3 regions of the Bacillus sp. V2I10 genome follow, and region 2 is predicted to be linked to each of the others. Evidence: riboswitches for the same ligand, from Rfam matches in the RefSeq annotation. Region 2 holds a riboswitch; each other region holds the start of a gene.
The links. A riboswitch is a leader RNA that binds a small molecule or an ion and turns the genes downstream of it on or off. The one in region 2 is predicted to bind cyclic di-AMP.
Positions count from the first base shown of each region.

Region 1: it holds a riboswitch for cyclic di-AMP, as region 2 does, so the genes downstream of both, QFZ72_RS05125 (potassium channel family protein) here and QFZ72_RS16965 (hypothetical protein) in region 2, are expected to answer to the same signal.
Region 3: it holds a riboswitch for cyclic di-AMP, as region 2 does, so the genes downstream of both, QFZ72_RS05110 (dicarboxylate/amino acid:cation symporter) here and QFZ72_RS16965 (hypothetical protein) in region 2, are expected to answer to the same signal.

Region 1 is NZ_JAUSYV010000001.1:1,009,581-1,022,819, reverse strand. It holds gene QFZ72_RS05195 (hypothetical protein) at 1-115, shown strand, start outside; gene QFZ72_RS05190 (spore coat protein) at 128-466, shown strand; gene QFZ72_RS05185 (gamma-glutamyl-gamma-aminobutyrate hydrolase family protein) at 748-1,470, opposite strand; gene QFZ72_RS05180 (GNAT family N-acetyltransferase) at 1,559-2,101, opposite strand; gene QFZ72_RS05175 (hypothetical protein) at 2,224-2,439, shown strand; gene QFZ72_RS05170 (YusU family protein) at 2,634-2,900, opposite strand; gene QFZ72_RS05165 ((2Fe-2S)-binding protein) at 2,924-3,655, opposite strand; gene QFZ72_RS05160 (ABC transporter ATP-binding protein) at 3,658-4,467, opposite strand; partial or broken gene QFZ72_RS05155 (FecCD family ABC transporter permease) at 4,541-5,597, opposite strand; gene QFZ72_RS05150 (FecCD family ABC transporter permease) at 5,597-6,598, opposite strand; gene QFZ72_RS05145 (ABC transporter substrate-binding protein) at 6,841-7,842, shown strand; partial or broken gene QFZ72_RS05140 (acyl-CoA dehydrogenase family protein) at 7,990-8,346, opposite strand; gene QFZ72_RS05135 (ZIP family metal transporter) at 8,428-9,153, shown strand; gene QFZ72_RS05130 (TrkH family potassium uptake protein) at 9,187-10,494, opposite strand; gene QFZ72_RS05125 (potassium channel family protein) at 10,522-11,178, opposite strand; cyclic di-AMP (ydaO/yuaA leader) riboswitch at 11,277-11,421, opposite strand; gene QFZ72_RS05120 (response regulator transcription factor) at 11,701-12,381, opposite strand; gene QFZ72_RS05115 (sensor histidine kinase) at 12,385-13,239, opposite strand, start outside.
Region 2 is NZ_JAUSYV010000001.1:3,351,312-3,364,550, reverse strand. It holds gene spoIIP (stage II sporulation protein P) at 1-125, shown strand, start outside; gene QFZ72_RS17000 (TVP38/TMEM64 family protein) at 587-1,033, shown strand; partial or broken gene QFZ72_RS16995 (four-helix bundle copper-binding protein) at 1,170-1,493, opposite strand; gene QFZ72_RS29560 (response regulator transcription factor) at 1,703-2,140, shown strand; partial or broken gene QFZ72_RS16990 (winged helix-turn-helix domain-containing protein) at 2,153-2,311, shown strand; gene QFZ72_RS16985 (YdhK family protein) at 2,616-3,206, shown strand; gene QFZ72_RS16980 (response regulator transcription factor) at 3,470-4,168, shown strand; gene QFZ72_RS16975 (HAMP domain-containing protein) at 4,165-4,947, shown strand; gene QFZ72_RS29555 (histidine kinase dimerization/phospho-acceptor domain-containing protein) at 4,935-5,273, shown strand; cyclic di-AMP (ydaO/yuaA leader) riboswitch at 5,516-5,665, opposite strand; cyclic di-AMP (ydaO/yuaA leader) riboswitch at 6,036-6,187, shown strand; cyclic di-AMP (ydaO/yuaA leader) riboswitch at 6,218-6,375, shown strand; cyclic di-AMP (ydaO/yuaA leader) riboswitch at 6,456-6,604, shown strand; gene QFZ72_RS16965 (hypothetical protein) at 6,710-7,096, shown strand; gene QFZ72_RS29550 (potassium-transporting ATPase subunit F) at 7,218-7,298, shown strand; gene kdpA (potassium-transporting ATPase subunit KdpA) at 7,317-8,993, shown strand; gene kdpB (potassium-transporting ATPase subunit KdpB) at 9,114-11,126, shown strand; gene kdpC (potassium-transporting ATPase subunit KdpC) at 11,164-11,748, shown strand; gene kdpDN (KdpD-like non-kinase potassium sensor) at 11,805-12,956, shown strand; gene QFZ72_RS16935 (CBS domain-containing protein) at 12,972-13,239, shown strand, end outside.
Region 3 is NZ_JAUSYV010000001.1:1,004,246-1,009,165, forward strand. It holds gene QFZ72_RS05095 (twin-arginine translocase TatA/TatE family subunit) at 98-274, shown strand; gene QFZ72_RS05100 (M3 family oligoendopeptidase) at 419-2,212, shown strand; gene QFZ72_RS05105 (alpha/beta fold hydrolase) at 2,304-3,038, opposite strand; cyclic di-AMP (ydaO/yuaA leader) riboswitch at 3,156-3,298, shown strand; gene QFZ72_RS05110 (dicarboxylate/amino acid:cation symporter) at 3,453-4,700, shown strand; gene QFZ72_RS05115 (sensor histidine kinase) at 4,829-4,920, shown strand, end outside.

The sequences.
Region 1 (13,239 bases), 2.3 Mb from region 2:
ATGCAGTGATCAGCAATTAAAAAGCGAGCTTGAGAAGGTTGGAAAAATGCATGAACAGCACTATTCTAAAATTTTAACTCATTTAAATCCAAATCAGAAAGCTCAGCTTCAATAGGAGAGGTGCAGGATGAATAATAATCAGAACCAGACCAAAATCGGCAACCCTGAAACACAAGTACCTAAAACCCCTCAAATGAATGACCGTGACTTTATTAATGAACTGCTGGCTACCGAAAAATATATGACAGATTCTTATTGCACTGTCCTAAATGAGATGAGCCATGATTCTCTTTATCAGGATATTCAGGGAATCTTCAACGAAACTCAAAATTGCCAAAGAGAATTATATAATGTGATGTACAAAAACGGCTGGTACAAGCTTGAAGCGGCAGACAGCCAAAAGCTTCAGCAATCTTATCAGCAGTTTGCTGATTATCTGCAGCAGCAATCACCTTATCTTCAATAAAGAAAAGCAGAATCGACTGGTCAGACCCGACAGACAGGATAAGAATTTCCCCGGAAGACTCTGAAATTCCGGGGTTTATACTCATATTTATTGGTTTGCACTTATTTCTTGATTTACAACCTTTATTCCTAGACTTTTCGTATTAATTCCCACACTTTTATATTCAATTCCGAGACTTTCTAAGATTATTCCAAGACTTTTACAAATAATTCCGTACAATTGTGAACATCCACATTTTCAAGAATCAAACCAAAAAAAATGGAAGCAGCATTATGCCGCTTTCATTTTTTTCTGCATTTACCTACAAATGTTTTAAACAGGTTATGCATCGCCTCATCCTGGGCAGCCATTTCCTCAGGATGCCATTGAACAGCAAGCACATACCACTCATTATCGGTTCCTTCAATTCCTTCGATAATGCCATCAGTTGCCTTGGCTGTTGCCACTAGTCCATCTGCAAGCTTTCCGACAGCCTGATGATGCATACTGTTCACACGGACTGTTTCTGTTCCAAAAATGTTCTGCAGTTTGCTGCCTTTCTCAATCATGATTTCATGAGTTGGATTTGGGCGGTCAGCTGTTTGATAATGCTTAATCGGATTCTCGTAATTGCTTTCAATATCCTGGGTGACCGTTCCTCCAAGAGCTGCGTTAAGCATAGCTATGCCCCTGCAGATTCCAAATACGGGCTTTTTATTTTCTTTCGCATATATCACAACTGCTATTTCCATTTCATCCCGCGTGCTATTTGTTTTTCTAAGTTTCGGGTCTGGGTCCTCTCCGTAAGAATGAGGGTCCACATCCTCCCCGCCGCTTAAGATGAAGCCATCGCATTTTGACACAATAACCTTTGCCATTTCATCATCTACAAGAGGTATGACGACCGGAATGCCGCCCGCCTGAATGACAGAACTGATATATTTTTGATGCACATGCACGCTCGGTATATCTCCGTGATCGACTACTGAGCTTGATATGCCTATAACTGGTTTTGAATCGTCCATTGGTGTTCACTCTCCCTGGCAATTACTCTTCTTAATCTATACCCCTCACGATCCCAGGTCGAATCCGCTTTTTATCATTTTATAAAATTTACCTTTTTGCAGATCGTTCTTCCCACTCTTCCCGCAATAAACCGATTCTGATGGAATCGTAGTATTCTCCATTTACCACTCTGCATTTTCTCATGCGTCCCTCTACTGTCATGCCGAGCTTTTCTCCCACTTTGATCATTCTTATATTTCCAGACCATGTTGTATAGCCGACTCTTACAATGGGCAATGTCTCAAATAGGTGATCTATCCATAAACGGAAGGCTTTCGTTCCATGTCCATCGTTCCAATAAGAAGGATCATAAATGCCTATCCCCATTTCAAGCCATAGTGAAGGCTCGTGTTCCCAATAATAGCTTACTGTCCCGATGATTTTTTTACCTGCAACGATCGCCCAGTAATCTTCTTGATTTACGATACTGTCTTTCTGTGAAAGGAAGTCTGTCAGAGTAAGATTCTTATGTTCAAAATAAGGTGCATCCCAATTCTTCCACTCAGGATGCTCGTCTTTATACTTGATCTTCCATAAATGAATAAGATCCTTCGTTTCAATTGGACGGATCATTGCTATTGACTGACACATAACTTGTTAGTCCCCCATTTTTACAAGAATTTATTCACTGATAAAAGATTTAGCAGCTCTTTTCCTCTATCAAAATATACAGTATAATCAAAATAAAGGAAAATTTTGGAGTTGATATACCTATGAAAAATTATGCGGCATCCGTGCTAATCTATCTATTTTCTGTAGGTCTTTTATATGCGGCAGGCTATGCATTTGAGATTGTTTGGCTGAAGTGGGAGCACACAGTCACTTATCAGGATGGGTCTATTAAAGCGGTTTCAGGATCCATTATACCCTTTTTCTTATGTGTGCCTATTTATTATTTCCTTAAAAGAAAAGCGCAAGCGCCTGTTTAGCTCAGGCATGGCAGATTATCACCTGGCAGAAAAGGTCCGGGTTTGACTTTCTTGGCGGATTTGTTCTGGCTGTGGAGTGGGGCTACGGAGCAGACATCGAAGCAACAAATACTTTCTTATATCTTAAATCATCAAAAGAGTCTTCCGACGATTAAAAATGAAAAATCTCAGAGCTCTTTCATTGTTCTCTGAGATTATGATTCATTATTATTTGTCTGTGATTTTGCTCGATGCTGTTCATTCAGCTGCTTAATTTCAGAAATAAGCTGTTTGACCTTTTCTTTCTCTGCCGGATACGTTTCATTCCAATGCTTCGCAAGCGGCGGCATGGACTTGGCAATGTGTGAATAAATCACCCAGCTTTTCACTTTTTCCTGAAGCTCAGGCGTCGCCTCTCCAAGAAGCAATTCAGTGTATTTTTCAATCAGGCCATTCAGCGGTTCTTTAAGATTTTCCTGCAACAAAATCTCCTCCTCATCATCCATTAAGTTAAACAATGCTTCGGACAAGTACTGCAGCGATCTCTTTTCTCAGAAGTCAGATAGTAAAGACAGCATGTTTGTCTCGTTACTTGCCCTTGTTCTCTATAGAAAGGCAAGAAAGGGTTTTTCATTCCTTCTCCGAAAAGTTCTCCGTCTGCTTCTTTCACTACATACATATAATCCGCTTGTATTTGCTCTATCGTAACATACTCAGGTATGTTTGCAAGCAGCGTGTTATACATCCATACAACGTAAAGGAAGATATTCTCCCAAAGGATCAGTTTAGAAATTCTAGCTTTCTCTGACACGATAGTCACAATTTTACTTAAGTGATTCCGAAATAACTCTCTCAGAATTTCGTCTCTCCACGCATCTCTGCTTTCTCCAGCAGAAACACACTCCAAAGAATGAAAGTAAAAAGAAGGGAGCCATAAAGGATCCAAATCATCAGTCTCAAGTGTTAAATTTAAAGGGTCAGTATTCATCTTTTTCCCAAAAACAGTCATGGAAAAAAGAGCCATAGCTGCAAGAAAGGCGTAACGTTTAACAAGCATAGACCCTGTAACATTCAATCTGTCTGAATGAATTCTTGGCTGGATCTTAATTAAGTAACTTGAGAGAAAATCAGATTCCAGCAAGTTTGCCGCTTCTATCGATATTGCTGATTCACTTCGACCTAAACTCAGCCTGAATCTCGATAAATGCTCGAGCTCTTCTTTTGAAAAATGGTTCATGATTAAATAGCCGCCTCTTTAATAATGCACCGGCCTCTTCCATGCGGAATGCACAGAGGAGTTCCAAATAGCGGATCCATTGTAACTTCGCAGTTCATTTGAAAAACATCCTTCACCAGATTGCAATTAATAACATGTTCCGGTCTGCCTTCCGCATAGATTTGCTTATCCTTAATAGCGACAATATGGTGAGCATACCTGCAGGCTAAATTAAGGTCATGAAGAACCATAACAATCGTACGCTGTTCTTTTTCATTCAGCTCAAATAACAGATCCAGAATTTCGATTTGATGAGTCATATCTAAATAAGTCGTTGGTTCATCAAGTAAAATAATATCCGTATCCTGAGCTAGAGTCATGGCAATCCAGGCACGCTGACGCTGTCCGCCTGACAAGGAATCAACCGGTCTTTCAGCAAATTCCAGCATTCCTGTAGCATCTAATGCGCTCATAACTGCCTTCTCATCTTTTTCCGTCCATTGTTTGAGCCAATTTTGATAAGGATAACGGCCTTGTTTGACGAGCTGAAGAACCGTCAGGCCTTCCGGTGCAGCAGGACCTTGAGGCAAAATGGCAAGTTTCTTTGCCACTTCCTTTGTGGGAAGCTTCGCAATGGCTTCTCCTTCTAAAAGAACTGCGCCTTTTTCAGGCTTTAAAAGCCGTGCAATTGAACGCAGAAGCGTTGATTTTCCGCAGCCATTGCTGCCTATGAATACAGTGATTTCGCCTTTTGGAATCTCTAAATCGAGCTCATTAATAATGGTTGTTTCTCCATAAGACAATGTGAGCGCCTTTGTTTTAATAGCTGTCATTTACTATCCACTCCTTTTCACATAAGGATTAATTATTAGCTGCGGGATGAATTTCAGATGCTTCGGAAACAGCCTAGTTATTTCTGCTTCTATAAAGCAGGTAGATGAAATAAGGTGCCCCGATCGCTGCAGTGAAAACACCTGCAGGAATTTCAAGCGGAGCAAAAAGGGTTCTTCCAATCAAATCTGCAACCATAACGAGCACCGCTCCGAGCAATGCCGATACAGGAAGTAAAGCACCGAAAGATGACCCTACGAGTCTTCTGGCGATATGCGGGGCAATGAGACCTACAAACCCGATTCCGCCCGCAAATGCAACAGCACTTCCTGTTAATGCAGTTGCAATCAGACAGCAGAATAAATCGATTGCGCTGTACGGCGCTTCCCACACCAGCTGCAAGCTCATCCCCTAATTCCTGAATGTTCACGTTTCTAACAAAAATAAAGCTGATGATGACTAATACGATTGTAATAGGCACCATAATCTTTACTTGATCCCAAGTTGCGGAATAGACAGTTCCTGTAATCCAAATATTTGCCTGCGCCGCGCGGTAGATCGGCCCTTTTATCATTAATAAAGTTGTAAGAGACTGAGCAAGCATAGAAAGTCCAATTCCGACCAAAACGAGTCTTATAGAAGAAGAACCGCCCCTCCATGACAAAATATAGACTAATAAGGCAATGACTGTCGCTCCTATGAAAGCTGCAACCGGCATCCACTGGATCGGTACAGTCAAAGTATTATTTTTATCACTGAATATGGCTAAAAACATCACAACAGCGACGGAAGCTCCGCCGGTAATACCGATGATATCGGGAGATGCAAGCGGATTGCGGATAATCCCCTGAAGAATGCCGCCTGCAACAGCAAGTGATATTCCGACCATTAAAGCAATCAGGATTCTCGGCAAACGGAAGGACTGAATGACAAGCTCATCCATCTCTGTTCCGTATCCAGCCAGTGTTTTAAGCACCTGAATCGGGCTGATTCTCAAATCACCCATACCTGTACTGAAAAGAAAGGTAAACGCAGTGACAAGGAGCAAAACACAGAAGACCGTTAAGGCTTTTTTATCAATAAGGAAAGAAATAAACCCTTTTCCTATTCTAAAAGATTGATAGCTTTTCATTATTTCTGGAACCCCCTGCGCGCGATGTAGATGAAAAATGGTGTTCCGACAAGAGCCGTCATCACTCCTACCGGCACTTCTTCAGGCATCGCGACGAACCTGGCCCCAATGTCAGCCGTCACTAAAAGCACTCCTCCGAGTACTGCACAATAAGGAAGAATCCAGCGGTGATCATTCCCGACAAAGTAACGGGCAATATGCGGAATGACAATCCCTACAAATCCAACAGGACCTGCAATCGCAACTGCTCCTCCTGCAAGCAGAATAATAACAGCAGCCGTCATTAATTTGACGGTGCCTGTTTTCTGGCCGAGCCCTTTTGCGACATCTTCACCCATCATCAGCAGGTTGACCTTGGATGCAAGAAAGACACAGATAACAAAAGCAACTCCAATATAAGGAAGCACGCTATAGAGAAGCTCAAGCTTCCTTCCCTGAACAGAGCCGGCAAGCCAAAATAATACTTGATCCAATGCAGCTTCGTTACTCACAAGAAATCCTTGAGTCAGCGAGGAAAACAAAGCAGCCATCGCTGCTCCGGCCAATGTAAGCTTCATTGGTGTTAATCCTTCTCTCCCAAAAGAACCTGCAAAATAAACAGTGAAAGCAGCTGCTGCCGCTCCTAAAAAGGAAATCCAAGTGAAGGCCTGCAAAGAGCTGACGCCAAACATGGATACGGCAATCACAACAAAGAATCCCGCTCCTGCATTAATCCCGAATACGCCCGGAGATGCCAGCGGATTTTTAGTAAGAGCCTGCATCAGTGCCCCTGCAACAGCAAGGCTGGCTCCAACAACAACAGCTGTTGCTGCTCTCGGAAGCCTTACTGTTTGAATAATTAAATGTTCGTCAGAACCATTAAAATTTGTAAGCGCATTAATGGCTGTTTCCCACGAGGTTTGTGTATAGCCAAGCACGACACTTGCACAAATACTCACTAAAAGCAAAATAAAACCAGTGATAAGTCCAGCTATTTTCACTAAATTAGTCTGTAATAACATATTTATACCTCTTGATGTGAAACCATCACTTCTTAATATTTTTCTAAAGCTATTGTAACAAAGTCAATTGAATTTGAAAATCATTTTCAATTAAATATTGACAATCGAAATCAGAAAAATTAATATTTTATTCGTAAATGAAAATCATTTTCAATTAAATATTGACAACTGATAGGAAAAAAATTAATATTTAACTTGTAAATGAAAATCATTATCAAATGAAAATATGGGGGTAACAACAAATGCAAGCTACATATCAAAAAGCATGGCTGTCACTTATTGCAATCGTTTTATCAGCAGTACTTCTAGCAGCATGCGGAAACAACGAGAAAGATAAAACGGCTGATGATACTGGCAGCAAAGATAAAGAAAGCGAAGCATATACTGTTGAGCATGCAATGGGCACAACTGAAGTTAAGAAAAAACCTGAAAAGGTTGTTATTTTAACAAATGAAGGAACAGAAGCTCTTTTAGCTTTAGGCGTAAAACCTGTTGGAGCTGTTAAATCCTGGTTAGGCGATCCTTGGTATGATCACATTTCAGATGAAATGACAGACGTTGAAGTTGTTGGTGATGAGAGTGCACTTAATGTAGAAGCAATTGCTGCATTAAAGCCTGACTTAATTATCGGAAACAAAATGCGTCAGGAAGACCAATATGAAAAATTAAGCCAAATCGCTCCTACTGTTTTTGCTGAAACCCTTAGAGGCGACTGGAAGGAAAATTTCAGCTTCTACGCTAAAGCATTAGACCGTGAAGAAGAAGGCAAAAAGGTACTTGCTGACTATGATGCCCGCATTGCGGATATTAAAGCAAAAGCCGGCGATAAACTAGATCAAGAAATTTCAGTCGTTCGTTTCATGGCTGGAACAACTCGCATTTATTATAAAGACACATTCTCTGGTGTCATCCTTGAAGAGTTAGGATTTGCACGTCCTGCAAACCTTGAAAAATTATTCTCAGACAATCCGGACGACTTATTCGTTCGCGAAGTAACAAAAGAATTAATTCCAGAGATGGATGGAGATTATTTATTCTACTTCACTTATGCTCCTGCTGAAACAAAAGCGGATGCTGAAAAACAGGCAGAAGAATTTACAAATGATCCGCTTTGGAAAAATCTTGATGCAGTAAAAGCAGGCAAAGCCTACCAAGTTGATGATGCGATCTGGAACACGGCAGGCGGTGTAAAAGCTGCTAACTTAATGCTCGACGAACTTGAGAAAATCGTTCTCGAGAAATAATTTTGTCTCCCAACCAATTTATATACACTAAGAAACCCTTTTAAACGAAAAAAGTCTTCCACCCGGAAGATTTTTTTCGTTTTCTTCTATATATATGCATTCTTAACAGATCCCTTAGATTCAACAATTAAATCATAATATTTTATGGCCAGATTCAACCTGAGACAGAAGATATCCTAAAGCATATGAATAGTGATAATCTGCCTTTCTGTTCAATTCAGGAATGTTTTTATGCAGATAGCCGACAATCCCTGTTTGATAGGTGTCTTGGATTGTTTTTTTATACCCCTCGTTCAGCCAGACTTCCGAGACAACATTTCCAAATTTATCATAGCTGATAAGCTTTGGCTGTCCCTCTCTATCCGTATGCGCTGCACGCTGATCAATTTCTTCAAAACAAAGCATTTGAAATTCTGACAGTCTCTGAACGGTATATTCATAAAGCTCTGCATCCATAAATTTCTTCAGATTAAACAGCAAATTAGCATCCAATTTAATTAGCATCTCTCCCAATGACTTTTTGCATTTTTTGTTAGATATTTGGTAAGCTAACGGTAGATAGTAAGTTAGGAGGGAATCAGTCGAATGCTGCAGGCTGCGATTTGGGGAGCTTTTGCTGGTTCCTCTATTTTATTGGGTGCTTTGCTTGGCATCTATAAGGAGATACCGCGCAAGGTTTTAGGTTTTATTATGTCATTTGGAACGGGTGTCCTGATCGGGGCAGCTTCGTTTGAACTGCTTAGGAAATCAGTGGATGGCGGAGGAATGCTGGCAGCATCGGGCGGATTCATTTTTGGATCTTCAACATTTACAGTGTGTGAATTGCTGATTACAAAAAAGGGCGGAAGCGACAGAAAACGCTCAAAGCAAAACCCGGAAAATCACTCAGGAGTATCCATTTTTATCGGAACTGTCATTGATGCTATTCCTGAGTCGGTTATTATCGGCGTCAGCCTGCTTCAGGAGAATACAGTCAGCTTCTTAATGGTGACAGCTGTTTTCATCAGCAATTTTCCGGAGGGTCTTTCAAGCTCTGTAGGATTGCGTAAAGATGGCTATTCCAAAAAAAAGATTCTTTTCATGTGGCTGATCGTTTTACTTCTTTCTTCCCTCAGCTCATTTCTCGGCTTCTCGCTGCTGCAAAATGCAGACACTGCAGTGATTGCATTTATTGGAGCCTTTGCAGCGGGCGGCATCATTGCAATGGTGGCCTCGACGATGATGCCCGAAGCATTCGAAGAAGGGGGCCCAATCGTAGGTTTGATTGCTTCCTTAGGTGTACTTGCTTCGTTAATCCTCTCAAATCTATAATACAAAAGGCTTCGCATCTGCGAAGCCTTTTTCTCATCCTGTTAATATGTCTTCATTAGGATATTTAATTTTTTGTTTTTGGGGTTTAGTCAGTGTAAATAAAAGCGTAAGCGGCCCTACTTTTCCAATAAACATGATCACGATAATGACTTCTTTTCCTAGATCCGTCAGGTTTCCTGTAATCCCCATCGATAAACCTACTGTGCCGAAGGCTGAAACGGTTTCAAACAGGATTTCCATAAATGTTGCTTTTTCAGAAATGGTCAAAACAAAAATCGCTATTATAACAAACATTAAACTGAACATTGCAATCGCCAGCGCTTTTAGGATATAGCGTGAATGAATGCTTCTTCTTCCAATCGTAATATCTTCTTTTCCGCGTAAAAAGGTTATAGTAGCGAGCACGATAATAATTGCTGTAGTAAGCTTAATTCCGCCAGCAGTTGAAGCACTTCCCCCGCCGATAAACATCAGAATAATCATGAGGAATAGTGTGGCCTCATCAAGGCTTGCCATATCCAATGTGTTAAAACCTGCTGTTCTTGGTGATACCGCCTGAAAATAGGAGGCAAGCAATTTTCCGCCTGATGAAAGCTCTCCGAGAGTTTCAGGGTTTGAGTATTCTACAAAAAAGATGAACAACATGGCAATAACATTGATTACAAGAGTGCCGACAAGCATGATCCTCGTATGCAGGGAAAATTTGCTGAACTTTCTTTTTTTCCATACATCAAGGAGCACAGTAAAGCCGATACCTCCAATAATAAATAAACAAGAAATCACAATATTAACCAAAGGGTCATTCACATACCGTATTATATTATCTGGCCATAGGGAAAATCCGGCATTGTTAAAAGCTGAAATGGCATGAAAAAAGCTGAAGAACAGCCCTTTTGACCAGCCGAACTCCGGCACCCATCGAAAGGATAAAAAAACCATGGCGATGAATTCAATCATGATGGAGAATAAAAATAAGTATTTAACAAGATTTACAACTCCGCCAATCGAAGTCTGATTAAGTGCTTGCTGCATCACAAGCCTTTCTTTAATGCCTATCTTCTTTCCCAAAACCATATAAGTCAGAATGGCAAATGACATGATTCCAAGTCCGCCAAGCTGAATGAGGATAGCGATAATCGTTTGACCGAATGTCGTAAAGGTGCTCCCGGGATCAACGGTTGCAAGACCTGTAACGGTCATGGCAGAGGCAGATATAAATAGCGCATCAAGCCATCTGATGGAATCATGAGTCGCAATCGGCAGTTTTAAAAGCACTGCTCCAAGAATAATTCCAGCTGCAAATACGATGACAAGCAGCTGAGAAGGATTAAAGCGAATCATTTTTTGCAGTTTTTGTGCTCTGATCACCTACATCCCCTCCTCCTCGAAACGGCTGATGTCCTTATTTCGTCCAATCACAAGCAAAATATCACCTGATTTGATAGATTCTTCGGCAGGAGGCGAAACAATCATCTCTTCATCCCGCTGAATCCCGACAATATTACATCCATATCTTGCTCTAATATCTAAATCAATCAATGTTTTACGATGTATTTTTGCTGAAGCAATCAGCTCTACCATGCTGTATTCCTTTGAAAGCTCAATATAATCAATCATTTTTTCTGAAATAATATGATGGGCAATCCGCTTTGCCATGTCACGTTCAGGATGAATGACTTTATTTACACCTATTTTGTCTAAAACCTTCTGATGGTAGTCATTTTGAGCTTTTGCCCATACTTGCGGAATCTCCATTTCTTTCAGCAGCAGAGAGGTTAAGATACTTGCTTCTATATCATCTCCGAATGAAACAAACGCGTGGTCTACATTGCGGACGCCAAGCTGTTTCAGTGTCGCTTCATCTATCGCATTTGCCTGCACAGCAAGTGTTGCATATTGAGAATAATATTGAACCTTTTCATCATCTTTATCGACCGCTAAAACTTCAATCCCCAACTCATGAAATTCTTTTACAAGACTTCCTCCAAAACGCCCAAGACCAAATACAGCAAATTGCTTTTTCAACAGGATTTCCTTCTTTCGATACCAATTTTTGCACACAAAAAGACACAGAGGTCCCATGAACCGCTGTGTCTGATTTTTAAGATCACATTAGTTTCATTATCCTCTCTCAAGAACGCTTGCGAAGTTAGCTGTCGGGTTCGGGCAATGAGAGTAGCCCTACCTGTAAAGGATTCACCCCAAGCTGCAAAAGATGCCAGCAAAATTGGGTCCCCCGCTCCGTAATGGATTAAGCGAATTAAGAATATCTGAAATGTATTTATGAAAGTATCTTACTCCTGTTGAATAGGACAGTAAAGAGCCAATTTTTGCAGAAATTAGTTATAATTGATCAAATATAACCGTTTAAGCGCTCTCAAGTCTCATTTGCTCAGCATATCTGTTTATTTTAGATTCTTTGCAAGGCTGAAATGATGCGAGGAAGTTGTGGTTTAACAGCATATGTTTAAATCAAAGTTCTATCATCTAAAATTGCAGCTCTATCATTAATTTGCAGTTTTATCAGCAGAAGAGTTTGAATTGGTTTTAATTATTTTTTTCATCTTTCCACTTGTACCCTGCTCCCCAAACGGTTTGAAGGTGATCATCAATTGGAAATCCCGTTTTTCTCAGCTTTTCTCTAAGATGACGCACGTGGGAATCTACCGTCCGGTCCTCCGTACCTGCATCATAACCCCAAATAGTCTGAATTAAATGCTCACGATTAAATACTCTGTTTCGGTTCTTTAAAAAGATGCCGGCAAGCTGAAATTCTTTTGGAGTTAAAAGGATAGGCTCATCTTTATAGCTCGCTTCCTGGCTTCGATCATCCCATTTAAGACCCCTGTATTCTATGGCTTGATTATTTTTGACTCTTCTTAATATCGCTTCTATTCTTGCCAATAATTCCGTTTCATTAAAAGGCTTTGTTATATAATCATCCGCCCCTGTCTGCAGTCCTTTTACAATGTCCTCTTTTTGGCCGCTCGCAGTCACCATTATAATCGGAATATCTGAAAAGCTTCTGATTTCTTTACACACTTCAAAACCATTCATTTCAGGCATCATAAGATCAAGAATCATAAGGTCAGGTTCTTCTTTTTGAACAATATCAATAGCGTGTTGTCCTGATGAGGATTTTATGCACAAATACCCTGCAGGTGCAAGATAGAGGGCAAGCAAATCCAGCATCAGTTCCTCATCATCTACAAGCAAAATCTTTTTCATCGTTTAATCCTTTCTAAAGACAATGATAATGGCCGTTCCTGTTCCAAATGTACTTTTTGCCCGGACTGTGCCGCCAAGAGCCTCCACAATTTCTTTTACGATCGCAAGGCCAAGACCTGTTCCTCCGCTATGGCGGGACCTTGATTTATCAACGCGGTAAAGTCTGTCAAACAGATATGGAAGATCTTCTTCAGGAACACCTATTCCTTCATCTGAAATGACAACTTTAATGATCCCGCCTTGTTCAAGAACCCTGATTGTAATGGAAGTCCCTTTTTCAGAAAAATGGATGGCATTGTCCATGATGTTGAGCAGCACCTGTTCGAACCTTGCAGGATCTATCATATGATGAACAGAATAATCCGGAAAAAGAAAATTCACTTTCCTATTTTCTTTGATTAAGATGGGATTTACTTTCGCTACTGTTTTTTTAATAAAGGAGCAAAGATCGATCCGCTCTTTTTCAACCTGAAAAGAATGCTGATCAAGCTTTGCAAGCTCAAATAAATCCTTTACAAGCTTCGATAAGTACTCTGTTTGTTCACTTATAATAGATAGATAGTTCACCTGGTCAGTTCTTGCCAGATCAGGCCTCTTAGCAACATCTGCATACCCCTTGATATACGTAAGGGGGGTACGCAATTCATGGGCGATACTTGCCAGGAATTCATTTCTTTCCTTCTTTAGATGCGATAAATCATTCGCCAGTTTTTGGATAGAAACTCCTAGCTCGCCAAGTTCATCATTTCTTTGCATATGTAAGTTAACTGTAAAATCCCCCTCACTAAGGCGTTCAGTCGCCTGCTTCATGGAGAGCAGCGGTTTTGTCACAATCTTTGACAAAAAAACAACCGCAAT
Region 2 (13,239 bases):
TTGAAATAGGCGGAGTAGATAATGATTTCGATGAATTGGATCGAAGTGTTGATATTTTCTCAGAAGTCTTTTCAGATATCTATTGGGGGGAAAGTCAAGCTAAAGAGGTAAACGGAGATGGTTAAAAAGCTTTCTTCATCAATTAAATGGCTTATATTGACCTTTCTTACCACAACAATTAGTGTAGTAAGTATAGGAGTTTCTGCAATAACCATTTCATTTTTCGTTACTGGCCTTTTCTTTTCAGTAGCTTATTTATACAAAGAAGAGTTATCTAGAAAAATTTAAAGAGGCCAGATGCGGTTATCTAACGAATAACTAACTAAAAAAGACCAGTTTAGGTCTTTTTTAGTTGTGATTTATCCGTTGAGCATTAGTCACAAAACGTACTAGAATATATGGATTAGCAAGAAAAAAACGGATAGAATTAGTAACAAATACAACTCTACTAATAGTTTAACACATATTGAGGTGACATCTTATCCAAGAAGAATTAATTCAGATTTTTGAAAACCACTCCTCTATAGCAATTATAATAAGTATCCTTATAAATATTATGGTTTCAATTGCAGGTGTAGTGCCGAGCGTGTTTGTTACAGCTGCTAACCTTATTTTTTTTGGTTTTTGGCAAGGAACAATCATATCTTTTATTGGTGAAACAATAGGTGCTTTAATTGCCTTTTATTTATATCGTAAAGGATTTAAACGTATATATCATGAAAAGCTAAAAGGGCATCCCCGTGTTAACTCACTCATGCATCTTAACGGCAAAGATGCATTTTTACTGATCCTATCATTACGAATTATGCCTTTTATTCCATCGGGAATTGTTACCTTTTTTTCTGCGATTGGTAGTGTTTCTATAATTGTTTTTTTCCTTGGGAGCACAATAGGTAAATTACCAGCGATGCTTATGGAGTCCTATGCTGTTTATCAAGTCACAACTGTAAGTGTGCAAGGAAAAATAATCCTGAGTTTAGCTGCTTGTTATGGGATTTTTATTTGCTATAAAAAGATAAAGAAAATGAAGTGAGGACCTATAAAAAGAAGAGAACCCTCTGTTAAAAAGGTCCCACATTAAGAAAGTTGATCGATACATCTAATTAAACGTGCCATAAAAACAAGCACCTGAATGAATAAACAGGTGCTTTTGAAGTTGCAAGTATTTATTACGCTGCCATTTTCCGGCATTCTTCGGCACATTTATAACAAGCTTCGGCACATTTTTGACAATGATCATGGTCGTGTTTCTTACACTCATTCCCACATGCTTCACAAATCTCTGCACACAATTGGCATATTTGTTGAGCAAATTCGCTGTTTCTCATCATAGCTTAAGCTGCAAATGAACAAATATCAGCACATTCTCGATCAAGGCGAATGCATTCTTTCATCATGTTTACATCTTCTTCTGATAAGCATTTGTCGAAACAAACATTACAAGCCTCAACACATTCCAAACAGGCTTTAATACATTCATAATGGTTCTGCATGTTAACATCTCCTTTTAATTCGCTTACGCCTACTATATTTCCCATTCAAAGAGATATAAAACTTAAAATTGGTCCTAATGAAAAACTCCATTAATTCTGCACAATTACAATTCATAATAAGCTAATGAATGAATTGAAGGGAAGGGAGATTCTTTGAATTCAATTCTATTAATTGGAGAAGAAACATATAATCAAAACACTTATTACCGATTCTTGTAAAGAAAGGGTTTCGTGTTAAACAAACACTGGATTTACTTGAAACAACCGAGCTTCTTCATGAAGATGCCATAGACCTTATTTTATTAGATGTAAAAGAGGAAACTCAATATGGAACAGAATTTAGCCATAAAACAAGATCGATTTCAAATGTCCCTATCTTTTTAATATCTCCTAATAAGAATAAAAATGATATCTTGAATGCATATCACTCAGGAGTAGATGATTTTATTAGCAAACCATATGATATTGAATTACTATTGGCTAAAATAAACACAGTTTTAAGAAGAACATATAGAAATTCCGCTTTAAAATTTAAAGGCCTTGAATTAGACGATAAATCGTATGAAATTAAATATCAGGGTGAATTAATCTATACCACTAAAAAGGAATATTTCATTATAGTAAATTTTCTGCAGAATATTAACTAAGTTTTTTCTAGAGAGGAATTAATCATGCAATTCTGGGAATACAAGTATACCGATACTCGGACGGTTGATTCACATATGAGGAATATAAGAGAAAAGTTGCGAAGCGTTCAGTTTCCTGTAGACGAGCACTTGAAGACTGCAAGGGGAATCGGATATAAATGGATTGAATAATCCTAATATAAAAAATAGTATGAGGTCGATTGGGAGCTTTTAAAATTAATTTGTTATAAAGAATGCTGTTTGATCCTATTAATAGTTGTTCATGGTTATTTGAATAGCCAGTGAATATATGAATAATTATTGGGTTATAGCATCAGGAAGTAATTAGTACTTTCCTAATTTGGAGAGGATTTATGTTATCAAATGGGGAAACAGAGTATAGTGCTCTTTTTTGTATTGACCTGAGCGCACTCCACACTTTCTGCAAATCTTATTGTTATGATATTTATTAAACTATAAAGGAGGACATTTTAACATGCTGAAAAAAAGAATGAATAAATCCATGAGCTTATCATTATTTGCAGCCCTTTTCTTAATTTTGGGTGCCTGCTCAAATGATGATGAAAACACTGAAAAAAAAGAAAACACAGAAGAAAAAGAGAACATGGAAGGCATGGATCATAGTAATATGGACATGGACAGTTCCGGAGAGGTACCAGAAGGTTTGAAAGAAGCAGAAAATCCAACTTTTGAAGTTGGAAGTAAAGCGATTATTGAATCAGATCACATGGAAGGCATGAAGGGTGCTGAAGCAACAATTGTTGGTGCATATGATACCACTGTTTATACGATTTCATATACTCCAACAACTGGTGGAGAAAGAGTGGAAGATCATAAGTGGGTCATTCATGAAGAGATTAAAGATGCAGATGAGGAGCCTTTCGAACCAGGAGCAGAATCTACAATAGAGGCAAGCCATATGGAAGGTATGGATGGGGCTACAGCTGAAATTGATTCAGCCGAGAAAACGACAGTGTATATGGTTGATTTCACACCGACAACCGGTAAAGAAGAAGTTAAGAACCATAAATGGGTAACTGAGAGCGAATTATCTCCGGCTGACTAAAATTAAGTCAATGTATTTTTAAAAGAGCTTATTCCTAATATAGGATAAGCTCTTTTTATGTAAAGTATATTAGCAAATAGAAAAAAGAAAAATTGAAGAATATATTTAGAAAGTCCATAATTTCTTTAAATATACATTTTATATTAAGATTATTCAGGGGAGAAAATTCTTAATCTTAATCCTTTTTTTATCGGAGGAAGTCAATATTATTAGATAATCAATAAAATTCAGCAGATAAGTAAATTTCAATAGAGGAGACATTGATGAAAAAACTATTAATTGTAGATGATGAATGGAATATGAGAAATCTATTAAAGATATATCTCTCAGCTGATTTTTCAATCTTTGAAGCAAGTGATGGAGAGGAAGCTATAGACTTAATAAGGACTTCACAATTTGATCTTATCATTTTAGATATTATGCTGCCTGGTATGGATGGGTGGAAAGTTTGCAGTGAAATTAGGAAGATCAAATCAACGCCAATTCTTATGCTTACTGCAAGAAATGAGCTAAAAGATAAGGTTTATGGTCTGGAAATTGGTACGGATGATTACTTGATAAAGCCATTTGAGCCTGAAGAACTTTCTGCCAGGGTCAAAGCATTGATAAGAAGAACGGAAATGAATATTGAGGAGTCTCAAGCTGCTCTTTCCTTTGGGAATGGTTTTTTTACCCTTAATACAGACGGCCGTATAGTCACAGTAGCTGGAGATACATTAGATCTTACGCCAAAAGAATTTGAATTGCTGCATACAATTGCAGCAAATCCTAAACGAGTTTTTACAAGAGAAGTGTTATTAGATGTTCTTTGGGGTTATAACGACTACAGAGATACAAGAACGGTGGATTCTCATACCAAAAATATTCGTGTTAAGATTAGGGAAAAAGGCCAGGATTATAATCCGATTCAAACCATTTGGGATGTGGGATACAAATTTCAAGAGCCGGATGAATCTCTATGAAATTAAATAGTATTACCGTTAAGCTTGGCGGGATCATTATGATTCTTTTCTTGGCAGTTTTATTTCCGATGGTTTATACAATCGATCAGTTATTTAGAGGTTTTTACTATAATCAGAAACAAGAGGAAATTAATTATTTCGCCAGTAAATATACAGAAACAATTAAAGATGTTGAAGATGAAAGTTCCTATCATATGTTTGAAATGTTGTCTAATATCAGTAACTCGGATTTATTTGTTTTTAATAGAGAAGGTAAAATACTAAAAAGTACAGGAATTATGGATTTTAGAGAAGGAAATGAGGTAAAAGAAGAAATTTTGTCTCCTATATTAGATAAAAAGGATTTAAAAATGGAGTATAGCGATAGAAAGACGGACAATCGTTATTTAATAGCTGCTAAACCAATCATAATAAACAATGAGATAAATGGCGGATTAGTAGTTGTTTCGAATATGGAGAGCATTAATTCTTCTGTAGAGCAAGTACGTTCTTGGCTTTCAGTTTCGGTAATAGGGTCACTGCTAATAGCAGTAGGTTTTATATTTTTTCTATCGCGTAAATTATCAGCTCCTCTTTTACAAATGGAGCTTGCTACGCGAGAAATAGCAAAAGGAAAGTTAACGACTAAACTTATTCATTCTTCTCAAGATGAAATTGGTTCACTTGCTAAAGCCATTACAGAACTTGGGAATGAGTTAGAAGAGTATCGTACAAACAGAAGAGAATTTTTTGCGAATATCTCACATGAGCTGCGAACACCAATCCAATCTCTTATATAAAGGGATACGCACAAGTTATAAATAAAGGTTTATATAACGATGAGAAAGAAAAACAGCTTTATTTAGAAATTATTAGTGATGAAGCCACTCGTTTAACATCACTGATAAATGATTTATTTGAATTAGCAAAAATGGAAGAGGGTAAGCTGGATTTACATTTTGAATGGCTTGATTTATCCGATATTATCTCCAGTTCAGTTAACAAAGTACATTTAAAAGCAAAAGAAAAAGGGATAAAATTAGAAATGGATATTCCGCGTAATTGTCCACTGGTTTTTACGGATGGCAGGCGGTTAGAGCAGGCATCAACTGCATCTTCTAATTGATCAATTGTTATCGTGACATGTTTTAAATTCCCTTCAAGATCTACAAATTGCAAGTGCAGTAATTCTACATGTGTTTCTGCTATTTCTCTATGGATTTCTTCTAAAAGTTCAATCGCTGCTAACATAAGATCACCTCGATTTTTTTTATGAAACTAAATACATTTGTTTTAGAAATCGAAGTTTAGTATCGCTAGTATCATAGGGCTGCTGTCTTATCAGCAAACTCTATAATGATCGCACCTTCCTCTCTCCAACAACGCATACGGGGTTAGCTGACGGATTAGGACGGTTAGAGTCGCCCTGCCAGATATTACTTGGCTTCCCCCATGCAGCAAAAGCTATGCTGCTGATTGGTTTCCCCGCTCCAAAATAGGATTCTGCGATTTAGGAATAAAATTGTTCCTATCATATACTTGGAAATCTAAGCTTGTAAAGAGAGGGATTTAGCTTGTTTTTCTCCAAAATTCTTGTTTTTTCCATATTCTCTCTCTTTATCTCGCAATCTCTCTCTTTCTTGCAAAATAAGAAAATGAAAATAAAACTGTGTTTACATAAACTTTATAATTTGAAATTCTATGTATATTTAGAGAGATTAATTTATAATACATACGTATTCAGCAGTAAAATGATGAATTAGTTAGTGTGAGTCCTATTTACTCTGATTTTTGAATTTATTTGAGGATATTTACATATTTTTTGCGATTTTTCAAACTTTTTACGTTCTTTACAACCAGCATACACAGGAGTAATATTACTCTCATGAAATGCAAATCGCTTAATCCTGAATGGAGCGGGGGACCCAATGAAGTGTGATTTCATGCACGCGGGGTGAATCGATCGCAAACAGCGAAAGACGGGCAACTCTTATGCCCGAACCCGACAGCTAACCTCGTAAGCGTCATAAGAGAAGGGACGGTGTAAGAACCAACGATTTTATAAATTAAATTCTATAATCGCTTAATCCTATTAGTAGGAGCGGGGGACCCAAGTTTTTGTGACACATCGTCACTAGGGGTGAGTCCATTTGAATCTTCAAATGGTAGGGCTACTCTCAATGGCCCGAATCCGACAGCTAACTTCGTAAGCGTTCGAGAGAGGATACCTTTGTGAAGAACACTGCGTGTAAGCCTCAGTGTTCTTTTGTGCGCTTTGTTAATGTTAAAAAATTGAATAATTTCAAAAAATACCTAATCGCTTAATTTCTTTTGAAATCGGGGGACCCAATTTTGTGTGACGAATTGTCACTAGGGGTGAGTCCATTTTAAAAATGGTAGGGCTACTCTCATAGCCCGAATCCGACAGCTAACTCCGAAAGCGTTGTGAGGGAAAATCAAAATCGCAGTGGTAAAGCACGTTTATTTAGTGAAGCCTAAAGCCACGGAAGAGATCCCTCTTCCGTGGCTTTTTTGATGTTTCCGAAAGGGAAGGGAATGTGAATGTCGACAATGCTCATATGTATTCCAAGTTATTCAAGGATTGGGTGCTTGGAGGGAATTGATCCGGAAGTATCATCCCTGGCATTTATTACGGGTGATTATAGTGTACAAAGTCATTTGAAGAAGCGGGGATTTAAAGACATTTACTTTATTAAACAAAATGCTCAGTATCTTTTGATTCACTTACCGGTAACACGAGTTTTATTACTAGAGGATAAGATTGCTGATACGTGCAATCTAATTCAAATTCTTCAAGCGAGTATACGCGCTCCAATCACGGTGATTACTAGAAATTCTCACTATCCGACTAAGCTGTATGAGCTGATTGGAGCAAAACAAGTTCTATATTCAAAACAAGATCACTTGGGTTATTTTCTGAATCAATGAGAAATGGGGGAACCACTATGCTTGATGGAATCATGATCATCATATTTGCAACTCTTACACTGACAATGGCCGGGTTCGTTACATGGTCTAGTCATGTTGTTAAAGAAGGAAGTGAAGAGAAATGATGATCGTTTTAGCAGGCTGCATTGTAGCAGTAACCATTTATTTATTATATGCATTAGTAAATCCAGAAAAATTTTAACTTGCGGAGGGAAAGACGTTGAGCGTACTATCCATCATTTCTATCATTCTTACATTAACGGCAGCCGTGCTGCTGGCAAAACCAATGGGCCTCTATATTGCTCAGGCTTTTAACTACAATTCTACTAAACTGGATGCCGTATTTCATCCATTTGAAAAGGTAATTTATAAAATCAGCGGCATAAAAGAGAAAAATCAAACCTTTAAACAATATGCAATTGCACTCCTATTAACCAACATATTTATGATATTTATCGTTTATCTCGTATTTAGGTTTCAAGGAAGCTTGCCGCTTAATCCTAGTAAAATAGCAGGAATGGATCCAACTCTTGCTTTTAATACAGCCATCAGCTTTATGACTAACACAAATCTGCAGCATTACAGCGGAGAAAGCGGATTGTCTTATTTATCCCAAATGCTTGCGATCACCTTCATGATGTTTGTGGCACCGGCTACAGCATTTGCAGCTGCAATTGCTTTAATAAGAGGTCTTTCAGGAAATAGCCTTGGTAACTTTTTTGTTGATCTAATTCGATCGATCACTCGTGTTTTCTTGCCGATTGCTTTTGTGACAGCTCTTATATTCGTTTTCTTAGGGGTTCCGCAAACGCTTGATTCAAGTGTTACTGCAACAACAGTAGAGGGCGCTGAACAAACGATAGCACGGGGACCTGTTGCCTCCCTTTTGTCCATTAAAGAGGTTGGCAATAATGGCGGAGGATTTTTCGGAGTAAACTCAGCACATCCATTTGAAAATCCAAATGGGGTGAGTAACCTGCTGCAAATTCTATTGATGCTATTAATTCCAACATCCCTTCCGTTTACCTATGGAAAAATGGTTGGCAACGCTAAACAAGGGAAAATTCTTTTTGCGGCAATGGCGATGATTTTTGTGGTATTTCTTGGAACAGCGCTCCTTTCGGAATTCCAAGGCAATCCAAGATTATCAGAATTAGGTCTCGAGCAAACGGACGGAAGCATGGAAGGAAAAGAAGTTCGCTTCGGTACCGTACAGTCAACACTTTACGCGATTGTCACAACAGCATCAGAAACAGGGGCAGTCAATACGATGCATGATACCTTGTCGCCAATTACAGGGATGCTTACATTATCAAACATGCTGCTGAATACGATATTTGGCGGAGTTGGTGCAGGCTTTATGAACATCATCATGTATGCGATGATTGCAGTTTTCCTATCAGGATTGATGGTGGGGCGCACGCCAGAGTTTCTGGGCAAAAAAATAGAAGGAAGAGAAATGAAACTAATTGCAGTTACGCTGCTTATTCACCCATTTTTAATTCTGGCTTCTACTGCACTGGCTTTATATACACCTCTAGGATCAGGCGGGATTTCAAATCCGGGATTTCACGGCTTGTCTCAAGTGCTTTACGAGTATACATCTTCTGCAGCCAACAATGGTTCAGGATTTGAGGGACTCGGTGATGCGACTCCTTTTTGGAACATTTCAACCGGCATTGTCATGTTCATAGGCAGATATTTTGGAATCATTGCCATGCTTGCGGTTGGAGCATCATTGGCATCTAAAAAACTTGTACCAGAGACAACAGGCACATTCCGTACAGACACTAGTTTATTTGGAACGATCTTTGTCGGAGCCATTTTTATAGTATGCGCTTTGACATTCTTTCCAGTTTTAGTTCTTGGGCCTGTTGCTGAATTATTAACATTATAAAAATTTATTGGAGGATCCAAAATGAGCAAGCCATCCGTTTTGACTGAAGAAAAACTTGAACGTGTCATCCCTATAAAACCTGATCTGAATCATGATAAAAAGCCTGATAAAGAAAAATCTATGGATAAAGCGCTCATCACAAAAGCGATAAAAGATTCATTTTTTAAACTGGATCCGCGAATCATGGTAAAGAATCCGATTATGTTTATTGTTGAAATTGGGTTTGTGCTGACGCTGTTTCTGACTTTTTTACCGTCTGCCTTTGGGAATAGCGAAATAGATGTCTGGTTTAACCTGACCGTTTCAATGATTTTGCTTTTCACTGTGCTGTTTGCCAATTTTGCTGAAGCTCTTGCAGAAGGCAGGGGAATGGCTCAGGCGAATTCCCTTAAGAATTCGAAAAAAGAAATGAGAGCCAACAAAGTAAAACCAAATGGAGAAATTGAACAAACAGATTCAACCGAGTTGAGAAAAGGGGATGTAGTGATTGTTTCACAAGGGGAGTTTATACCAGGTGATGGAGAAGTCATCTCAGGGCTTGCGTCTGTCGACGAGTCAGCAATTACTGGAGAATCTGCACCAGTCATAAAAGAAGCTGGAGGAGATTTCAACTCAGTAACAGGCGGAACAAGAGTGGTGAGCGACCAGATCAAAGTAAGGATTACGAGTGATCCTGGTGAATCATTCCTTGATAAAATGATCTCCCTTGTTGAGGGAGCACAGCGTCAAAAAACACCGAACGAAATTGCGTTGAATACCGTTTTAACGAGCCTGACGCTTATTTTTATGATTGTCGTTGTAACATTGCCTTTTTTCACGAATTATTTAGGATTTCAGCTCGAAATTCCTGTTTTGATTGCCTTGCTCGTTTGTTTAATTCCAACAACAATAGGGGGCTTGCTTTCTGCAATTGGTATTGCCGGCATGGACAGGGTTACCCAGTTTAATGTGATTGCGATGTCAGGGAAAGCGGTAGAAGCAGCAGGAGACATTAATACCATTATCTTAGATAAAACAGGCACGATCACGTTTGGGAACCGGATGGCAAGTGAGTTTACTCCGGTCGGAAATCAAGCTATGCAGGATCTCGCCCAGTGGACGGCCATCAGCTCGTTAGAAGATGAAACGCCTGAAGGGCGTTCTGTTCTTGAACTGCTGAAAAAGAAACAGCTTTCCTATAAGACGGATATCGCGATAGGCGGAACATTTATCGAATTTAAGGCAGAAACGCGGATGAGCGGAATGGACCTGACTGATGGAAGAGTGGTCAGAAAGGGAGCAGTAGATGCCGTTAAGAAATGGGTGTCTTCTATAGGGGGTACGATCCCATCTGATTTAGATAATAAAACAGAGGAGATTTCAAAGGCAGGAGGCACACCGCTTGCGGTTGCAATGAACGATCAAATCTTTGGTTTAATTTATTTAAAAGATACTGTTAAACCTGGAATGAAAGAGCGTTTTGACCAGCTGCGGAGCATGGGGATTAAAACAGTCATGTGTACAGGAGACAATCCGCTGACAGCTGCGACCATTGCAAAGGAAGCGGGTGTTGATGAATTTATTGCGGAATGCAAGCCTGAAGACAAAATTGAAGTGATTAAATATGAACAGTCACAAGGAAAGCTTGTTGCCATGACTGGTGATGGAACAAATGATGCACCAGCTCTTGCACAAGCGGATGTAGGACTTGCGATGAATAGCGGAACAGCGGCAGCAAAGGAAGCTGCCAATATGGTTGATCTTGATTCCAATCCTACTAAAATTATTGAAGTCGTCTCAATCGGCAAGCAATTATTAATGACGCGCGGTGCGTTGACAACGTTCAGTATTGCAAATGACATTGCAAAGTATTTTGCGATCATCCCTGCCATGTTTATGCTTGCGATACCGGAAATGAATGTGCTTAATATTATGAGACTTGATTCCCCAATCTCAGCGATTCTTTCAGCTCTGATCTTTAATGCTGTTATTATTCCGATTCTGATTCCGCTCGCGATGAAAGGGGTAAGCTACAAGCCGATGAGCTCGAATGCATTATTAAGCAGAAACTTGCTGATATACGGGTTGGGTGGAGTGCTTGTGCCGTTTATTGGAATCAAAGTGATTGATTTAGCTCTTGCGCTTATTTTATAGACTGATATTTAAATAGGAAGAAAAGAGGTATTTTAAGATGGAAGAAAGACAATCAATTGTTGGTCCGATCATCCGTATGACCGTGTTTTTAATAGCGATATGCGGCATTCTTTACCCGCTCGCCGTAACAGGCATTGCTCAGGCTGTTGCACAGGCAAAAGCTGATGGAAGTTTGATTTATGATGAAAGTGATAAAGTAATAGGTTCAGAGCTTATAGGGCAATCATTTACTGGGAATGCCTATTTTCATGGCAGAGTTTCAAGCATTGAATATAACGGTGCAGGTTCGGGATCGAATAACTATGCGCCTTCAAATGAAGATATGATGAAACGGACGCAAGAATCAATTGATGAATGGAAGAAAAACAACTCTGAAACACCAATCAGCGATGTACCAAATGACCTTTTGACGAATTCAGGTTCTGGGCTGGATCCTCATATTAGCCCGGATGCTGCCTATGTTCAAATAAAGCGGATTTCTAAAGAAACAGGTATTGAGTCATCGAAACTAGAAGAATTAGTGAAGAAACATAGTCAGGGCAGAGAGCTTGGTCTTTTTGGAGAAGAGAAAGTGAATGTTCTTCAATTAAATTTAGATTTAAAAAACATGATAAATGAATGATGAGTGCACCTCAGCTAGATTCAGCTGAGGTTATTCATCTTCCTGAGGTGAGAGGGATGAGTAAAAAACATCCATACTTTAGAAGGAAAACTCCGCAAGAACTTTTAGATGAAATTGCTGAATCAAAACGGGGAAAGTTAAAGCTGTATGTAGGTGCGGCGCCTGGGGTTGGAAAATCATATAAAATGCTTCAGGATGCCCATGATTTAAAGATGGAGGGAAACGATGTTGTAATTGGTCTGATCGAATGCCACGGAAGAAAAGAAACAGAAGAACTGATTAAAGATATTAAAATGGTTCCTCTGAAAGAGATGAAGTATAAAGGAAGTATTTTTAGAGAGTTGAATGTAGAGGCCATTATACAAAGAAAACCAAAGGTTATTGTAATTGATGAGCTGGCCCATACCAACATTCCGGGCTCAAAAAATAAAAAGAGATACATGGATGTAGAAGAAATCTTAAATGCTGGCATTAATGTGATGTCTGCGGTAAATATTCAGCATTTAGAAAGCGTTCACGATATTGTACAGCAAATAACGGGAGTGGCAGTAAGAGAGAGGATACCGGATTTATTTGTTCAGGATGCCCATGAAGTTCAGCTCATTGATGTTACTCCTGAAACCCTTCGGAAGCGGCTGGAAGAAGGGAAAATCTATGCTTCAGAAAAAATTGAGCAGAGCCTTACTCATTTTTTTACAGTTACCAATTTATCATCTCTAAGAGAACTTGCCTTGAGAGAAGTAGCAGATGATGTAGACGAAAAAATGGAGCAGATCAGCGGGAATTTGATGAACGGCCCAATAGGTGTTCATGAAAAAATCCTGGTATGTGTAGGGTATGGACCAACTGCTGAGAAATTAATCAGAAGAGGATGGCGGATGGCGAACCGGCTAAAAGCACAGTTGTTTATTCTGAATGTAACGAAGAATTCCCCTGAGGCGTTTACACAGGAAAAACGGGAAAGAACGGAGCAATGGAAAATACTTGCCTCTCAATTTAATGCTGTATTTTTGCTGGAGCAGGAAGGCAGCCGCAAGCCTGCTCAGGTCATTATTGATATTGCAAAACAGTATCACATTACACAAATTCTTCTCGGGCAGTCAGCGAGAACAAGATGGGAAGAGATTAGAAAGGGTTCCATTGTGAATACCATTATGAGAAAGACTGAGAATATTGATATTCACATCGTGTCAGATGGACAATCTTAAAGGAGTTAAAATAAATTGAATATTGCTTTTTTCCTAATACCAAAAAAGGAAGTTGTTTATTTAAATATACATGCCACCATGAGACAGGCGCTTGAACGAATGGAATATCATCGCTATTCAGCCGTACCATTGCTTGATAATAAGGGGAAGTATATAACAACACTCACAGAAGGAGATTTATTATGGAAGCTTAAGAACACACCTGATTTAAATTTTCATAATACAGAAAAAATCCGGTTAACAGACATCCCGTTTCATCGTAAAAATGAACCTATTTTCATTG
Region 3 (4,920 bases), 2.4 Mb from region 2:
TTGCAATTCATGGATAGATCAACTATAATTTACAAAGGCAGCGTTTTCTTTTTATTGTGAAATAATCTAATAAATTAATGTGGAAGAAGGGTTCATCATGAACTTGGGATTCGGGGAAATTATGTTGATCGTCTTTGTCGCATTGCTTCTTTTCGGACCGAAAAAATTGCCTGAACTGGGTAAAGCGGCAGGTAAAACGCTACGAGAATTTAAGAATGCTACTAAAGGTCTTATGGACGACGATGATGCAAAATCAGATAAAACAATCAAATAAATACAAGCAGAGGCTATGACATTTCGTCATACCTTTTTTTTTGCTTCCTGCCATTAGAATTGTACAAATTTTTAGTCAATTGTTTTATAATGACAAGTGAGGGATTATTTAGTGTTCCGAAATACATAAACAGGGGGAATGGCGATGAAAGCTGCTACGTATGCTGAAACATGGGATTTAGATGTGTTTTTTGAAGGTGGAAGCAAATCTGTTGCTTTTAAAAAGTACTTAGAGGAGCTTGAATTTGATGTTCCTTCATTTAAGGTGCAGGCAGAGAGCATCAAAGTACCCCAAACAAAAGAAGATAGCGTCCTTTTAGGAGAGATTCTTGAGAAGTTTCAGGGTATTGCAAAACGGATGAGGCAGGCAGGAGCTTTTGTCGGGTGTCTGCAGGCTCAGGATACAAATGATAAGCATGCCTCCGTGCTCCGGGGGAAGGTTACTCAACTCAGCTCTCAGTTTCAAAATGCTTTGGCAGCCTTTGATCAAAAGCTCGTTCAAGTAGACGATGCGGTTTGGCCAGAGCTTGTAAATGCAGAAGACTTGACTGAATTAAAATTTGCCTTGACCGAGCGCCGGAACAGAGCAAAAAACAAACTGCAGATGGAGCAGGAAACACTGATCAATGCCTTGTCAGTAGACGGCTATCATGCGTGGGGACAGCTTTATGATACTCTCGTTTCCAAAGTGAAAATACCGTTCAAAGAAGATGGCAAAATACATGAATTGTCTGTAGGCCAGGCAGCCAATAAATTTTCAAATGCGGACAGATCAGTCAGAAAATCTGTGTTTGAAGAATGGGAAAAAGCGTGGGGAAGCGGTGCAGATTTATTTGCCCATACGCTGAACCATCTATCTGGTTTTAGACTGAATGTATATGAAAAGCGGGGCTGGGACGATGTTCTGAGTGAGCCGCTTGAGATCAACAGAATGAAGCGCGAGACCCTTGATGTCATGTGGAAGGTGATATCAGAGAATAAACAGCCGCTTGTAAGCTATTTAAAAAGAAAAGCAGAATTGCTTGGTGTTGATAAACTTAGCTGGTACGACCTCGATGCACCGATTGGCGGGAAAGAAGCGAAGGTCAGCTATCAGGAGGGAGCTGAATTTATCTTAGATCAATTCAGCCACTTTGGAGAAGAGCTGACTTCATTTACTAAAAAGGCATTTGAGAACCGCTGGATCGAGGCTGAAGATCGTTCTGGAAAAGCTCCGGGAGGTTTTTGCACAAGTTTTACCGAAAGTGACCAGTCAAGAATCTTCATGACATTCTCCGGCACCCCGTCAAATATCGCAACCCTTGCACATGAACTGGGCCATGCCTTCCATCAGCATGCTATGGCGGGAGTGCATCCGCTTAACCGCAATTATGCGATGAATGTAGCTGAAACAGCATCAACATTTGCTGAAATGATCGTGGCAGATGCTTCTGTTAAAAAAGCAAAATCTGATGAAGAACGTTTGGCGCTATTAGAAGATAAAGTGCAAAGAAGTGTTGCACTGCTCATGAATATTCACGGCCGCTTTCTATTTGAAACTTCTTTTTATGAGGAACGCAAAAAAGGAATCGTCAGCACGGAAAAAATAAATCAATTAATGGAAGCTGCACAAAAAGAAGCTTATTGTGATGCTTTAGGAGAGTACCATCCTCATTTCTGGGCATCTAAACTGCATTTCTATATTACGGGGGTGCCGTTCTATAATTTCCCATATACGTTTGGCTATCTGTTCTCACTTGGCATATATGCGAAAGCATTGGAAGAGGGAACTGCATTTGAAGAGAAATACATTTCTCTTTTAAAAGATACAGGTTCCATGCAGGTAGAAGATTTGGCTATGAAACACTTAGGAGTGGACCTAACAAAAGAGGATTTCTGGAAAAAAGCAGTTCAGCTGACTGTGCAAGATGTGGAAGAGTTTTTGGAAGCGACAAAATAAAAAAAACGGAAACCGGCATGGTTCAGCTGCCTGTTTCCGTTTTTTTTATGACTTGTAAATGCAGAAAAAGCGAGAAAATCTCCCCGCTTTTCTACTCAATCCGCTCGATCCAGCTGTTCATTTCTCTAATGATCTGATCTTGCTGAACAAAGACATTGATCTGTGCTTTGCTATCTCCTTTTTGTTCTCCGTAAATGCCAAACTGTGCATGATTGCCGCCGTTAATTTTGTAATAAAAGGTATTGTCAGACAATAGATGTTTCGTTTCTTTTATATCATCCAGGGTTGTTAATCCGTCATGTTCTGCATAGATGGTCAGAATCGGAAAATCTGTGTTTGAGAAATCACTGGAATCTGCCGGATAAGCAGCAAGAAGAAAAAGCCCTTTTATATTTTTTGGATGTTCATACGCGTAAATAGAAGCAGCCGCACCTCCGAGAGAGTGTCCTCCAATGTACCAATTTTCAATCTCGTCTCTATCATTTATGATTTTATCTGCTTTGCTGATGCCTGCAATAGCAAGGTTAAAGGGCATTTTAGGAATGACGACAGTGAACCCTTTTTGAGTTAACTGCTCTGCAAGATAGGCATATGCTCTCGGATCAACTTTTGCTTCAGGATATAGAATGATGCCATTATTCGTTTTTTGATTTTCAGGCTGAAACAGCAGATACCCACTTTTTTCATTTTGATCCTGTAAATTAGTAGTGTTAAACAGTTCTTCAGCAGGTTTATAGGTGATTTGGGACCAGATATAAAATCCTGCAAATGAAAGAATCAGACCTGCTGAAGCTATCAGGAAAATATTTTTTATCCACTTTTTCATGGTTAAAACTCCTTAAATAATAACGTTTTCTGCTAAATTTTATGTTTAAATCCAACTAAAGACAAATTTTTATATTTGCCAAAATTAAATCTTTTACTTAGAATAGTAGTATAACTTAATAAATATACGCTTAATCCTGAAATGGGAACGGGGGAACCAAACTGTGCACATGCACTGGGGTGAATCCTTTATAGTCAAAAGGTAGGACACTCTTCGTCCGAATCCGACAGCTAACCTCGTATGCGTTGGAGAGACTCATCTGTAGAAACGTTATAATTATTCAATTTGACGAATACAGCCGCGAGAATTCTCTCGCGGTTTTTTGTATTTTTTAAAAAGTCTCACATTTATGTTTCTCCTTCTCTATTTATTGGAAATAAAACACTATCTATTACTTTTTTACGGAGGTTTTATATGAAACTAGCAACGAAAATCATCATTGGTCTTATTCTGGGGGCCATTGTCGGTCTCATTCTTAATATCACGGCTCCGGATTTATTTAAACAGTTAGACACGTTCCTATTTACCCCGCTTGGAAAAATCTTTCTAAACTTAATCAATATGCTCGTTGTACCAATAGTCTTCTTTTCTATTACTCTGGGAGTTGCTGGGTTAGGAGATCCAAAGAAATTAGGAAGAATAGGTGTTAAAACGGTCACCTACTTTTTAGTAACAACAGCAGTAGCCATTGTTATAGGCTTAATCCTTGGACTGACAATTCAGCCCGGCAATGTGGGTGAATTCGATACAAAGTCCGCTGAATATAAAGCTGAAGAAGCTCCATCTGTTGCAGAAACATTCTTAAATATGATTCCAACGAATCCTGTTAAAGCATTTGCCGATGGTAATATGCTGCAAATTATTATTTTCTCAATTTTTGTTGGCCTTGGCATCACGTTTCTTGGAAAGAAAGCAAATACTTTATTTAAAGTAGTTGAGCAAGGCAATGATTTAATGATGTATTTAGTAAATCTAGTGATGAAATTCGCTCCATACGGTACTTTCGGTCTTATCGCTACTGCCGTAGGCAGTCAAGGTTTAGACGCCCTTAAAGCAATGGGACTCTACATGGGAGTTGTAATGCTTGCACTTGTGATTCATGCTATTGTCACCTATGGTTCATCCATTCTTTTTCTGGCAAAGCAAAGCCCGATCTGGTTCTTTAAAAATTTCGCTCCTGCCATGGCAGTAGCTTTCAGTACATCAAGCAGTAATGCGACACTTCCTGTATCTATGGAAACAGCACAAAAGCGTCTGAAGGTTCCAGAGCCGATCTCAAGTTTCGTTCAGCCGCTCGGCGCAACCATTAATATGGATGGAACGGCCATTATGCAGGGTGTAGCAACAATCTTTATCGCTCAAGTTTACAATATTGATCTTTCTTTCACTCAGTTGCTGACAGTAGTACTTACAGCTGTTCTCGCTTCAATTGGAACAGCCGGTGTGCCAGGAGTTGGACTTATCATGCTTGCGATGGTTTTAAACTCAGTAGGCCTTCCTGTAGCAGGCATCGCCTTGATCATCGGTATAGACCGTCTGCTGGATATGGCTCGTACAGCAGTTAACATCACAGGAGATGCGGCATGTGCAGTGATTGTAGCAGAAACAGAAAAGAAATATGGAGACTTGAAAATTCCTGAAATGGAAGAAAAAATGTCATAATGAGAAAGGCGGCCTTAAGCAGGTCGCCTTTTTTTACATATAAAGTTCAATTACCTTAATTTGCACGAAAAATGCAAATTTTTTTGGTATTGTAAAACAAAGAGGTGCAACAATAAGGAGTTTAATAAATGAATAAGCTTGCTATAAAAATTGGGCTATTATTTTTTACGATCATTCTTGTAGTAGAAACCTGTCTCTTTTTATTTTTATATCAGAATCT